2 regions of the Bacillus pumilus genome follow, and region 1 is predicted to be linked to the other one. Evidence: a T-box and tRNA genes for the amino acid it is inferred to sense, from the RefSeq annotation. Region 1 holds a T-box; the other holds one or more tRNA genes.
The links. The T-box of region 1 lies ahead of thrS (threonine--tRNA ligase). A T-box ahead of a tRNA ligase gene usually reads a tRNA of that ligase, here a tRNA-Thr.

Region 1 (6,695 bases):
GAATTTTTCGATCCCCTCTGGCAGCTTGCTTTTCAGAAAAGGATGAAGAATAGGAGAGATTCGAAGGGTATCAACATCTTTTAGCCAAAGTTCATCTTGTAACGCAGGATAATGGTCAACCAAAAACTGACGAAACACTTCCAATGTACTCAAGGTAGATATCCTCACTTTCTTCTATCATGGCTTCAAGCTTACCTAAATCAAACATGTTCAAAGTCATCCTATGATGTCAGCCCATCAAATGTCGTATACTACTAGAGACACGATTTCATTTTTTTCAAAAAGCATTGTAGATCAACTTTACTGTCATGAGTGTTTCATATGTATGATGTCTACTAATATTCCAACCGATGGACCTATGATCATATTCTTATCTGTTTCTTTCGTGATGAAACGACAACTTCCTGCTACAAAATTCCAAATTTCTTCAAAAAATTGGTGCAATGAGACAAAAAAGAACAGCTCCTCACTGTTCTTTCAAAAGCGTAAAGTGCCGATTCAAATATCCTGTAATGGAATGACTTCCCCACTCGCTGCATCCACTCCATCATGACAATCCAGTTTTCCGCATAAAACATACTGCTTTTCCGTAAAGTCATATACATAAATGGGGATCAGCTCTAAACGATCTTTTAATTTTTCGAAGGCTTCTTGCTTTGAAATGGTGATTTTACCAGGAGATTGGAGTTCATCCAACATCCCACACATCTTAAATATTTCTTGTCTATCTATGTAATTGACGGCTTCAAATGTATAGGCATCAATGAATATCATGATTTTACCTGTAAACATGCTTCTGTCTTGTCTATTTGCTTTTACTGTTGCATGAATGTAACCATGATCACGGTGAAGTGAAATGCAGACCCATTTTCCGGTGTCGTTAGGATATTCCTTTCTCAATAAGTTTTGAACTGCTTTCAAACACTTATCCTTTTCTTCTTCTGAAATTGGCATTGTATCTGGTGAAGGTTCAAGTGAAAAGGCTTGATCAGTTGAGATGCCTTCCTGAATATTCAATTCCTTTCTTACAAAAGGTTCAGTTATGGATTCATCCCATTTTATGATTTGGTTGATATTGAAACATTGATGTTCCTGAATCGTACCTTCAAACGGGAGGATTCCGGTCCCATCATTCTTTACATACACTTCTTCTAACGCATAAATTGGACGGATTTTATTCTGATCAAAGGAAGGCCATTCGATTCTTTGCACTTGCTGCTGGGCTAAGCTTTCAATCATCTCAATGAGAAGCGTATATTTTTCAGCCCTGTGCTTTTTTTTAGCAACAAATGGGCCGTGATGAACAAAGTAAATGAGCTGTCCATGTTCATCCCATTTCACCTCAATCATGCCCGAAGGGGTCACTGGTACACCAGCAATTTTTTCTTCAAAAGTAAGCTCCCCTTTTTCCTCCTTTTGCAAGTGAAAATGCTCTCCATAAATCAACTCTGTTTCTTGTTCAATCCATTTGATGACGTCATTTGGCTGGGCGCTATCAAACTGCACACCCTCCTTTGCATATGTCTTACCCATGACAAAAACAGCACTCTCAATCTTTCCCGTATTCAAATTCACTTCTATCACGGCTGTGCCATCCGGGTTTAAATCATCGTCCACAGGTTCAGTTTCGTGTGGAGGAAACCACTCCATACACAATTTATAAATTGTCTCATTGAACATATTGACATTTCGATAATACTCGTAGTTTTTTAAACGATAATGATCTAAGCCAAACTTCTTTCTTGTATCATCTATCAGATGCTGTAGAGTTTCATTCATTTGTTTCACCTCAATATGTTAAGTGATTCATCTTATGGAAGGATGAAAATGACAATAAAGCCGAATATGATGATAGCTGACAAAAGGCCTAAAGCCAATCCCATCATATTTGATTCCTTTGTGTAACCTTGTAATTCATGTTCTTCAATAGATCGATCAATTTTTCTAAAACGGAAAAGCATGCTTACATTCATAATTACGAGAAACATAGCCAATAAGAAAAATAGAAATGCAGGTTGTATTTCAAAGAATGGGTTCGTTACATCTTGGAAACTAAATGACTGTAGAAACATCAGACCACTCAATACTACTCTCGAAATATTTTCTGTTCTCTGTTCTTTTTCCCACTCTTTCCCTAATTTCTCTTTTTCATAAATAGCTACCTGCTCAAAAATGGGAATGAAAGATTTTGTTGATTTTTTTTTAAGGAATCCTAAGATGCTTTGAACGAGCATGACAAGTCCTAGACAAAAAAACAAATGAGTTAATTGAATATGTAAGGTTTGAAAAAAGATTGAAAACGTCACGATCATGATGCCAGCTATTAAATTACATGCGGTTAATTGTTTTGTTCTCATCTTTTTGAGTGCGGCTTGTTCCATACAAAACTCCTCTCCGTTTCAAATGGTTTTGATAAACGCTCTATCTGTATTACGTTTTTATCGAATAAATGTTTCAATATTTCCCCTTTCTACTTTTCCATAAATGAAAAAAAGATTAGACGTTTAATTCAATATTCGTCTAATCCTTCTTATTTTAGATGACGACAACGACAAGCATCACACCAATTCTTGGGCAACCGTTCTGTTTTGTATTTGCTGAACTGCCAAATGTTTAAAGTCCTCGATAAACAGCTGCTTCGAAGCTTTTTCTCCATGCTGTCTAATATTTAGCGATTTGTCTTGCATTTCTGTATCACCAATGACAGCGATATATGGGATTTTTTGCATTTGTGCTTCTCTCATTTTATAGCCGAGCTTTTCATCCCGTTCATCGATTGTGACTCTGATTCCGATCTTTCTTAATTGCTGCTGCACCTCGAGGCAATGATCAAGGTGAACCGTTGTGACAGGAATGATTTGTACTTGCACTGGTGCCAGCCATAACGGGAAGGCACCTGCAAAATGCTCGATGAGAATCCCAAAGAAACGATCTAGAGAACCAAAAATGGCACTGTGAATGACAACTGGTCGTACCTTTTCATTCTTTTCATTGATATATGTTAAATCAAATTTCTCAGGCATTTGAAAATCTAGCTGAATTGTGGCGCACTGATGGCTCCGCTGCAAGGCATCTTTTATATGAAAATCGATCTTCGGTCCATAAAATGCCCCATCTCCTTCATTTAGCTGGTAATCGACCTTTAGCCGATCAAGCACATTCTTTAGCGCTGATTCAGAGATATCCCAAATGGCATCATCCCCTAACGCTTTTTCTGGACGAGTGGATAGTTCCACAGAGTACTCAAACCCAAATGTCCGATACACATGATCAACTAATTGGAAAATCCGTTTGATTTCAGCTTCAATTTGATCTTCTCTCAAAAAAATATGGGCATCATCTTGGCAAAAAGTTCTGACCCTGAACAATCCATTTAATGCTCCGCTAAATTCATGACGATGCACCTGACCGAACTCAGCCATTCTGATCGGAAGGTCTCTGTATGAATATAAGTTATTTTTAAACATGAGCATATGCCCTGGACAATTCATCGGTTTTAAAGCAAAGCTTGTATGATCTACTTCTGAGAAATACATATTTTCATGATAATGATCCCAGTGACCTGACTTTTCCCATAGCTCTTGGTTCATCATAAACGGTGTGCTCACTTCTTCATATTGCGCTTTGTTTCGCACTTCTCTTGAAAAGGCCATTAATTCATTTCTCACAATCTGACCTTTTGGTAAATAAAACGGCATACCTGGCGCTTCTTCCGAAAACATGAACAGAGATAATTGTTTCCCTAATTTCCGGTGATCACGTTTGCTTGCTTCTTCTATGAAATGAAGATAATTAGCTAGTTGTTTTGGATGTTGAAATGCGACACCATACACTCGCTGCAATACATCTTGATGACTATCACCCCGCCAATAAGCCCCTGCAACACGTGTTAGCTTAAATGACTTTACGAACCCAGTAGAAGGTAAATGAGGCCCGCGGCATAAGTCGATAAATTCACCTTGCTGATACACTGTGATGGCTTCTTCAGATGGGAGACGTTTTAAAATATCCAGCTTATATGGATCATGCGCAAACATCGATTCAGCTTCTTCGTAGGAAATCTCCTTTCTTTGGATATGATGATTCTCGTTTATGATATTTTCCATTTCTTTTTCAATAGCAGCCAAATCCTCTACACTTAATGTTTGATTCAGCTTCATGTCATAGTAAAATCCATTTTCGATAACAGGCCCGATTCCAAGTGTGACATTGTCGTATAACCTTTTCACAGCTTGGGCTAATACGTGTGCAGATGAATGGCGCAGCACTTCAAGGCCTTCTTTTGAATCGAGTGTGACAATAGACAGCCGAGCATCACTTTCCAGCTGATGACTGACATCGACCATTTGTTCATTGATCTTTCCTGCCACTGCTTTCTTCCTTAAGCTTGGGCTAATATAGGAGGCAATATCTGCGACAGTCGTACCTGCAGAGAACTCCTTTATCTTTCCATCTGGAAATTGAATCTTCACCATTTTTTCTCTCATGACTGACACACCTTTCATTTTTTGAAATAAAAAAACACACCCATCCCTCATAAAGGGACGAATGTGTAATCCGTGGTTCCACCCAAATTCCCATAACGCGTATTCGCTTTATGGCTCTGGTGCCGTAACGTGGCGTAGTCGGTATTGGATACTTCAATTTTCCCCAATACAGCTCAAAGGTGGTAAGACAACTTTTCTGCGTTAGGAAGATTTCAGCGTGACTTCCCTCTCTGGTAACCGATAAAAGTGGCTCATGTCCTTTTCAAAGCAATGATGATAGTTGAGTGAACAAAAAAACACACCCATCCCTCATAAAGGGACGAATGTGTGATCCGTGGTTCCACCCAAATTCCCATAACGCGTATTCGCTTTATGGCTCTGGTGCCGTAACGTGGCGTAGACGATATTGGATACTATGATTTCCCCAATACAGCTCAAAGGTGGTAAGACACTTTTCTGTGTTAGGAAGATTTCAGCGTGACTTCCCTCTCTGGTAACCAGTAAAAATGGCTCATGTCCTTTTCTTCGCTTTTAATTTCTCCATATCTTACATGAAGGTGATGGATCATGTAAAGCTTTATTTTTTGCAGTGCAATTGAATTTCATTCTTTAAATGATATGTTGCGTGTATTTACTTGGGCTGTATTCAATTTTAAACGCGGGAGATAGGGCTCGTTTCACTTCTTCAGTGATACGCTCTCCTCCTTGATTGAATTTCTTTTCCATGTCTGCGCCATTTGGCAGCAAATCATCTGTCTCTTCGTCAAACCAGCGGCCATACTGTATAGCCCAATTCCAAATCTTCGAGAAAAGGGTATCGCTTATTGGTACATCGTCTCTTTCTAAATGACATTGACAATGCCCACAATGAAAAGGTTCACCACCGTAATCTCCTTCAATTTTCACAAAAGGATGATCCTCAAATTCTCGACAGCACACCCATTTTTTAAAGTGCTGACCGAAGTCTGTCAATTTAATTGAGTAATAACGCATGGAAGTGCGCCTTCCTATCATGTCAAAAATTCCTTGATCAATTAATGTCTTGAGTCGATGCTCAATAAAATCATCACCGATATACTGTTCTAAATGACCGAGGACTTCCCCAATTAAACGTGGAGTTTTGATGTACTCCTCTTCGGGATCTGACTGATGAAGCCGCTTAGCCATTTTCACTAAATAAGCATCAAATTCATCTTCTGGTACACTGATCGTTTGTCCTTTTTGCCATATCCTCAGGGTATGGTTTTCTTTAGCAAATGATAGCCATTCGTTTTGTAAATTCTCTCTTTCTTCTTTTGACACTGCATGAATATGCTCTTTACATCTGTACAAAACCTTCAATTTTTCAGTTGTGATTTCCCCGGCATGTCGAATATCCATTCGTCTTGTATTTGTATTGAACAGCTGATCAAATGCAGTCGTTGTATTGATGAGAGACAATTCAATATTTTTCTCTTTTAATAAATAGATGGCATATCGCAAACCAATTTGCTCATGGGCATTATTGCCTGTCCAGATGAGGATACTCGTACCATCTTTTATATCTTTTATTTGCTGAAACATTCTATGCTGATTGGTGATCATGTCATCAAAATAGCCATATTCATTTGACATCACGTGACGAAGCCACTCTATACGTTTCTCCTGTCCTTCTTGTTCATGTAAATGCAGATGAGGTCCAATCGAATAAATGTCATCAAAGGCGATGATATCATTTACTTGGTCTTGCTTCATTTCGCGCAATGCTTGTTTTAAACTACCGGCAGCTGCTGCTCCAAATACGATATGTATCATCATTCGCCTCCCTTTATCTTACAGTTTATTTCATCTTCACCTATTCAGGGTTCTTGCGTCAATTCTATTGAGTCAATTTCATTCAAAAGTATGACAATGAGAGGTTAAGATATATATAGAATGCAGAATTGAAGAGACTATATCCCATGAAATGGGGCAATCTGTTTACTGAGCTCGCTTTAAAACTTTCTCTCTGAATGATTGATAGAATCCCCCTTCATTTAGTTCAAATTCTTATTCACAAATTCCCCTTCACAATCGTTCTCTTGGCTTTCTTAACAATTCTGCTAGTTGCTTTTGTGTCAGAATTCTTTGACCACTGGTCGCACAGGTTTGTTACCCAATTTGGTTGTGTTTTACTTGCGTCATTGAGCCAGTTTCCTACAGAATCTTGAACATATATGGATGGATCGG
Region 2 (6,695 bases), 660 kb from region 1:
CTCTTCATATTGATGGGAAGCTAAGCTGAGGAACAAGACATCAATTAAGTAGAGCTGTGCCATTCTAGAGGAAGTGGCTGCACTGCGAAAAGGTGCTTCATTGGAACCGGACGTCGATAGGTGAACGTCACATAAGGCAGAAACGCTTGTTTGACCTGGATGTGTCAATGCAATGGTTTTCACTCCATTGTCTTTTGCGAGCTGAAGGGCTTGAATGATGTCTAACGTTTCTCCTGAAAAGGATATACCGAACACGATGTCATTCTTTCCTGCATTTGCGATGACCGTTGATGCGATGTGCATGTCAGTGAAGGCAGTCGCTGCATAATTGATTCTGAGAAATTTCTGCTGGGCATCCGCTGCGACGATGCCAGATGCACCGACGCCGATAAAATGGATTTGGTTTGCATGCAGCAGTAATTGAACAGCCTCTTCTAATGCCTCTGCATTTAAAATAGAAGCGGTGTCCTTAATCGATTGAATCGAGTTTCCTGCTGTTTTTTTGTCTGTGTTTGTTTGGAGCATGACGATGGCAGTTTTGACTTCTAAGTCTGCCGCTTCAAGCGTTTTCACGGCTTGTTCGTAGGGAGCGTTTGTCACATGTTGAATGATGGTGATGGCGCGTTCTTTTAATTTATGATTGCTGACTTTTACATCAACCATCAGGTTTTCATATACTTTTCCTTGTCTGATCATGACAGAGGTGGAAAGCATATTTAAAATCATTTTATGAGCGGATGCGGCTTTCATTCGTGTTGACCCGGTGATGGCTTCAGGTCCTACAATGACTTCAATGGCGCAGTCTGCCAGTTCGCTAATTTTTGCTTGTTCATTACAGCTGAGGGCTACTGTTTTTGCGCCGATGGATTTAGCGTAGTTTAAAGCGCCGATGATGTAGGGTGTCCTACCGCTGGCGGCGATACCGACGACTGTATCTTTTGATGTCAGGTGAATGTGTACTAAATCCTGTTTGCCCGCTTCTTCACTGTCTTCCACATCTTCGGCAGCATGTGAAAAAGCAGCGTCTCCGCCTGCCATGATGCCGACAATCACATCAGGTGAGACGCTATAGGTAGGGGGACATTCGACAGCATCCATCACGCCAAGTCTGCCGCTTGTCCCGGCTCCTAAATAAACGAGTCTGCCCCCATTTGAGATGGATTCATAGGCGAAGTCACTTGCTGTTTTGACATGTGGTAGGACACGGTTGACTGCTTGAGCGACCTTCATATCTTCTTCATTAATCATTTGGAGCATTTCGAGTGGATCTGCTTGTGATATTCCCATTGTGTTAGGATTTCTTGATTCTGTTGTCAAAGAACGCAATTGAGATGGCTGCATGCGACATTCCTCCTTATTTCTTCATTTTCAGTATATTCAGTATGATATGAAATTTCAACATTATATTTAAATATTGAAATTATATTTCAATTAAAAAGTAGTGCTATTTGAAGGTAAATAGTTAGAAAATAAAAAAAATAAAAATCCCCTTTACAAAAGGGGGACAACCTGTATATAATAACTTTTGTCAGCTTCAAGGAAACAGTCAAACTTGACAAATTGGCCCGTTGGTCAAGCGGTTAAGACACCGCCCTTTCACGGCGGTAACACGGGTTCGAATCCCGTACGGGTCACCATAATGTGGAGGATTAGCTCAGCTGGGAGAGCATCTGCCTTACAAGCAGAGGGTCGGCGGTTCGAGCCCGTCATCCTCCACCATATGCCGGTGTAGCTCAACTGGTAGAGCAACTGACTTGTAATCAGTAGGTTGGGGGTTCAAGTCCTCTTGCCGGCACTGTTTTTACTTTATCAATTCCATATGTGGAGGGGTAGCGAAGTGGCTAAACGCGGCGGACTGTAAATCCGCTCCCTCCGGGTTCGGCGGTTCGAATCCGCCCCCCTCCACCATTTTTGGGCTATAGCCAAGCGGTAAGGCAACGGACTTTGACTCCGTCATGCGTTGGTTCGAATCCAGCTAGCCCAGTTAAGACACCTTTTTCAAAAAGGTGTCTTTTTTTTATGTGAGTAGGCAGAATGTATAACTATTCAAAATATTGTTGAGTTGAGTCAGGAGGCATCAAGAAAGTAAAATATAAGCATGAACAGAAAGGGGATGTACATATGGGAGATCAAAAGAAAGTCACGCTTGTCGGCGTTCCAATGGATTTGGGTCAAATGAGAAGGGGCGTCGACATGGGACCGAGTGCGATTCGGTGTGCAGGCGTAAAAGAAAAATTGGAATCGCTTTCATTTGATGTGGAGGATCTCGGAGATATTCCGGTTGAACAAAGAGATGATGAAAAAGGTTTATATACAAGTGAAAAGCTAAAAAATTTAACGGAGAATGCTGGTGCGAATCAGCTGCTGGCTGAGAAGGTTGACAGTATTGTGCAATCAGGTTCATTCCCGCTCATTTTAGGCGGTGATCACAGCATTGCCATTGGCACACTTGCTGGTGTATCCAAGCATTATGAAAACTTAGGTGTCATTTGGTATGATGCTCACGGTGATTTAAATACAGAGGAAACCTCTCCTTCTGGAAATATACATGGTATGCCGCTTGCAGTCAGTCTTGGCCTTGGGCATGCTGATTTGACGAACATTGGTGGTTATTCTCCAAAATTGAAGCCTGAGAATGTTGTTTTAATTGGTGCTCGATCCTTAGATGAAGGAGAGCGGGCATTAATTAGAGAGAAAGGCGTTAAAGTGTATACGATGCATGAAATAGATCGTTTAGGGATGACAAGGGTGATGGAGGAAGCCATTTCTTATTTAAAGGAAAGAACGGATGGTGTCCACCTGTCGCTTGATTTAGATGGATTAGATCCAGCTGAGTGTCCAGGTGTAGGAACTCCTGTGGCAGGCGGCATCAGTTACCGTGAGAGTCATCTAGCCATGGAGCTTTTAGAGGAAGCGGGTATTTTGACTTCAGCTGAATTTGTTGAGGTGAATCCGGTTTTGGATGAAAAAAATAAAACAGCCGAGGCAGCTGTTGCGTTGATTGGATCATTAATGGGCGAAAAGCTATTGTAGAGCGGGACTTGTTCCCGTTCTTTTTTGTTTTGGATAAATTTAAGGATATATTAAGGTTTTTACTGGTGGATATACGTAACACGCTGTCAAAAATTTGTTACACTATTTTTTAGAGGAGAATGAAACCTTTTGGAAAGAGGTTCGTATACATAAAGACCGGTGAAGGCAGAGGTTGAATATACTATGGACACAATGATTAAAAAGAGAATTAAGCAATTGAAAAAAGGCGACCAGAACGCATTTGCAGACATCGTAGACCTGTATAAAGACAAAATTTATCAGCTGTGCTACCGTATGCTTGGGAATGCACACGAAGCAGAGGATATTGCACAGGAGGCGTTTATTCGTGCCTATGTGAATATTGAAAGCTTTGATGTGAATCGTAAGTTTTCTACGTGGCTGTACCGCATTGCAACCAACCTGACCATCGATCGTATTCGCAAAAAAAAGCCGGATTATTATTTAGATGCAGAGGTGGCAGGAACAGAAGGATTGAATATGTATTCTCAAATTGCTGCTGATGGCATTTTGCCAGAGGAAGAGGTGGTGTCTCTTGAATTATCGAGTACCATTCAGCAAAAAATTCTAAGATTACCCGATAAATATCGTTCGGTCATCGTATTAAAGTATATTGATGAACTCTCGTTAAAAGAAATTAGTGAGATTTTAAATATACCTGTTGGTACGGTGAAAACGAGAATACACAGGGGTAGAGAGGCTCTCCGGAAACAGTTGAGAGACCTTTGAGTGAGGTGATTTTGATGAGCTGTCAGGAAAAAATCGTCCTGCTTATGCATCAGTATTTAGACGGGGACATTGAGCCCCAAGACGAAAAAGAATTAAAAAGCCATCTGCAATCGTGTGAGGAGTGCCGTACTCATTTTCAACAAATTGAGAAATCCATCGCGCTTGTGCAGAGTACATCTCATATAGAAGCACCGACTGATTTCACTGCAAAGGTGATGGCAGGTCTTCCAAAGGAAAAAAAGCGTGTGTCGGTTCAAAGATGGATCAAAGCTCATCCGCTGATGGTGGCCGCTGCCCTCTTTCTCATTTTGATGGGAGGCAGTCTGTTTACAAGCTGGAATACGGATCATAATTTCAGTGTGTCGAAGCAGCCGAATCTCGTCGTTGTAAATGATACAGTGACCGTACCTAAAGGGGAAACCGTAAAAGGTGATGTCACTGTCAAAAATGGCAAGCTGATTGTAGAAGGCAAGGTTGATGGAAATGTCACCGTCGTCAATGGGGAACAGCTGACTGCTTCTGCCGGACAAGTCACTGGTCAAATTAATGAAATTAATGAAGTGTTTGATTGGATTTGGTACAAAATGAAATCTACAGTACAAAATGTGATGCGGGTCATTGGACCAGAGGAGCAAAAGTAATTATACGGGTCGAGAGCAGTCTCTTTAGGGACTGCTCTTTTTCTATATTATAGGTCAGAATGTATGCGAGCTAGCAGGCCAGCCATATATGGCAACTGTTTTCCTTGCTGAAACAAAATGTGATATAATAGCCACGCTATGTATTTACACATAGGCTCTTTTTTTATCAAAAATGCATCAAACGAAGAATAACTGAAAATTCTGGAGGACGAGGAAATGGCTTTAGGGGATATTCCTATTTTGCAGTACCTCGGTAATGCTGTTGATATTCTCGTTGTTTGGTATGTGATATATAAATTAATGATGGTCATCCGCGGAACAAAAGCGGTTCAGCTTTTAAAGGGAATTGTGGTCATTGTTCTCGTCAGGATGGGAAGTGCGTATCTCGGTCTTAACACACTTCAATGGCTGATGGATCAAGCGATTACGTGGGGATTCCTTGCGATCATTATTATTTTTCAGCCAGAGCTAAGGAGAGCGCTTGAGCAGCTTGGGCGCGGCCGTTTCTTCTCAAGAAGCGGGACACCTGTAGAGGAACAGCAGCAGAAAACGATCGAGGCAATTACAAAAGCAATTAACTATATGGCAAAACGCAGAATCGGCGCGCTGCTGACAATTGAGCGTGATACTGGGATGAATGATTACATAGAGACTGGAATTCCTTTGAATGCAAAGGTGAGTTCAGAGCTGCTCATTAATATTTTCATTCCAAATACACCACTTCATGACGGTGCTGTCATTATGAAGCGTGATGAGATTGCAGCTGCCGCTTGTTATTTACCGCTGTCAGAAAGTCCTTTTATCTCTAAGGAACTAGGGACGCGTCACCGGGCGGCAGTCGGAATTAGCGAAGTGACAGACAGCTTGACCGTCATCGTTTCTGAGGAGACAGGCGGCATTTCTGTCGCGAGAAATGGTGATCTCCACCGAGAATTGACAGAAGAAGCGCTTGAAGAAATGCTGATTGCTGAATTTAGTAAGAACAGCAAAGATGCTTCCTCGACCAAATGGTATTGGAGGGGCAAGAAAAATGGATAAGATTTTGAATAATCGCTGGGCCGTAAAGCTTTTTGCATTGGTCTTCGCTTTATTGCTGTATGGTGCAGTCAATTCAGCGCAAGCGCCCACGCCGAAAAAAATCGGTGAATCCTTTTTCCCAACATCGACGACAGATGAAGCGACCTTAACCGATATTCCTGTTAAAGCGTATTATGATGACGAGAAGTATGTCGTCACTGGTGTGCCGCAAACAGTCAATGTGACGATTAAAGGGTCAACGAGTGCTGTGAAAACAGCAAGACAAACAAAGAACTTCGAAATATATGCAGATATGCAGAATTTATCCACAGGTACTCATAAAGTGGAGCTGAAGGCAAGAGATGTATCAAAAGGACTCACGCTATCGATCAATCCATCTGTGACGACGGTGACGATACAAGAAAAAACAACAGCAGAATTTCCTGTTGAAACCGAATTTTATAATCAAAATAAAATCAAAGACGGCTATTCACCTGAACAGCCTATTGTGAATCCGAAAAAAGTCACAGTCACAGGTTCAAAAGACGTGATCGACAAAATTTCTGTCATTAAAGCATTTGTGAACCTAGAGGATGTCGATCAGCAAATTGAAAAGGAAGCGAAGCTCACTGTGTATGATAGCAGCGGGAATGAGCTGCCAGTCGAATTGAGTCCGTCTGTTGTGAATATTACAGTTCCCATCTCAAGTCCAAGCAAAAAGGTTCCGTTTAAAATAGAGCGGACTGGCAGTTTGCCGGATGGGATCAGTATCTCAAGTATTGAGACAAGCCCGAGTGAGGTCACAGTGTACGGCTCTCAAAAAGTGCTGGATTCGCTTGATTTTATTGATGGCGTCAAGCTGGACCTAAGCAAAATCAAAGATGATACGGAGATTGATGCCGACATTCCCCTGCCAGATGGTGTGAAAAAGGTATCGCCCGAAACGGTGAAGATCAAAGTGAAGGTTGCTACAGCTCAAGAAAAAAAGATCGATAATGTACCAATCTCTGTCGTAGGTCTAAGCAAAGATCTCACCTCTGATTTTGTGAGCCCATCTTCTGGACGGCTTACGTTAACAGCAAAGGGATCAAAGAGTGCGATTGATAAACTAAAGGCTTCAGATGTTGAAGCCTATATCAATGTCGGGGACTTGAACGAAGGAACACATGAGGTCACAATTCAAGTGAACGGTCCTCAAAATGTGACGTGGACATTATCGAGATCAAAGGTCAAAGTGAAATTGACTTCTACTGAAAC

Region 2: it encodes a tRNA-Thr, which carries the amino acid that the T-box ahead of thrS (threonine--tRNA ligase) is inferred to sense. The anticodon was not compared.

Annotation. Positions count from the first base shown of each region.
Region 1 covers NZ_LT906438.1:844,640-851,334, reverse strand. The annotation lists gene CKW02_RS04115 (hypothetical protein) at 1-153, opposite strand, end outside; gene CKW02_RS04110 (hypothetical protein) at 499-1,779, opposite strand; gene CKW02_RS04105 (hypothetical protein) at 1,812-2,381, opposite strand; gene thrS (threonine--tRNA ligase) at 2,559-4,487, opposite strand; T-box leader at 4,538-4,762, opposite strand; T-box leader at 4,800-5,022, opposite strand; gene CKW02_RS04095 (DUF1835 domain-containing protein) at 5,097-6,281, opposite strand; gene CKW02_RS04090 (DNA alkylation repair protein) at 6,520-6,695, opposite strand, start outside.
Region 2 covers NZ_LT906438.1:179,882-186,576, forward strand. The annotation lists gene CKW02_RS20395 (MurR/RpiR family transcriptional regulator) at 1-456, opposite strand, end outside; partial or broken gene murQ (N-acetylmuramic acid 6-phosphate etherase) at 433-1,341, opposite strand; tRNA gene CKW02_RS01040 (tRNA-Glu) at 1,563-1,637, shown strand; tRNA gene CKW02_RS01045 (tRNA-Val) at 1,644-1,719, shown strand; tRNA gene CKW02_RS01050 (tRNA-Thr) at 1,723-1,795, shown strand; tRNA gene CKW02_RS01055 (tRNA-Tyr) at 1,824-1,908, shown strand; tRNA gene CKW02_RS01060 (tRNA-Gln) at 1,913-1,984, shown strand; gene rocF (arginase) at 2,122-3,033, shown strand; gene sigW (RNA polymerase sigma factor SigW) at 3,217-3,780, shown strand; gene rsiW (anti-sigma-W factor RsiW) at 3,795-4,421, shown strand; gene cdaA (diadenylate cyclase CdaA) at 4,638-5,459, shown strand; gene CKW02_RS01085 (CdaR family protein) at 5,452-6,695, shown strand, end outside.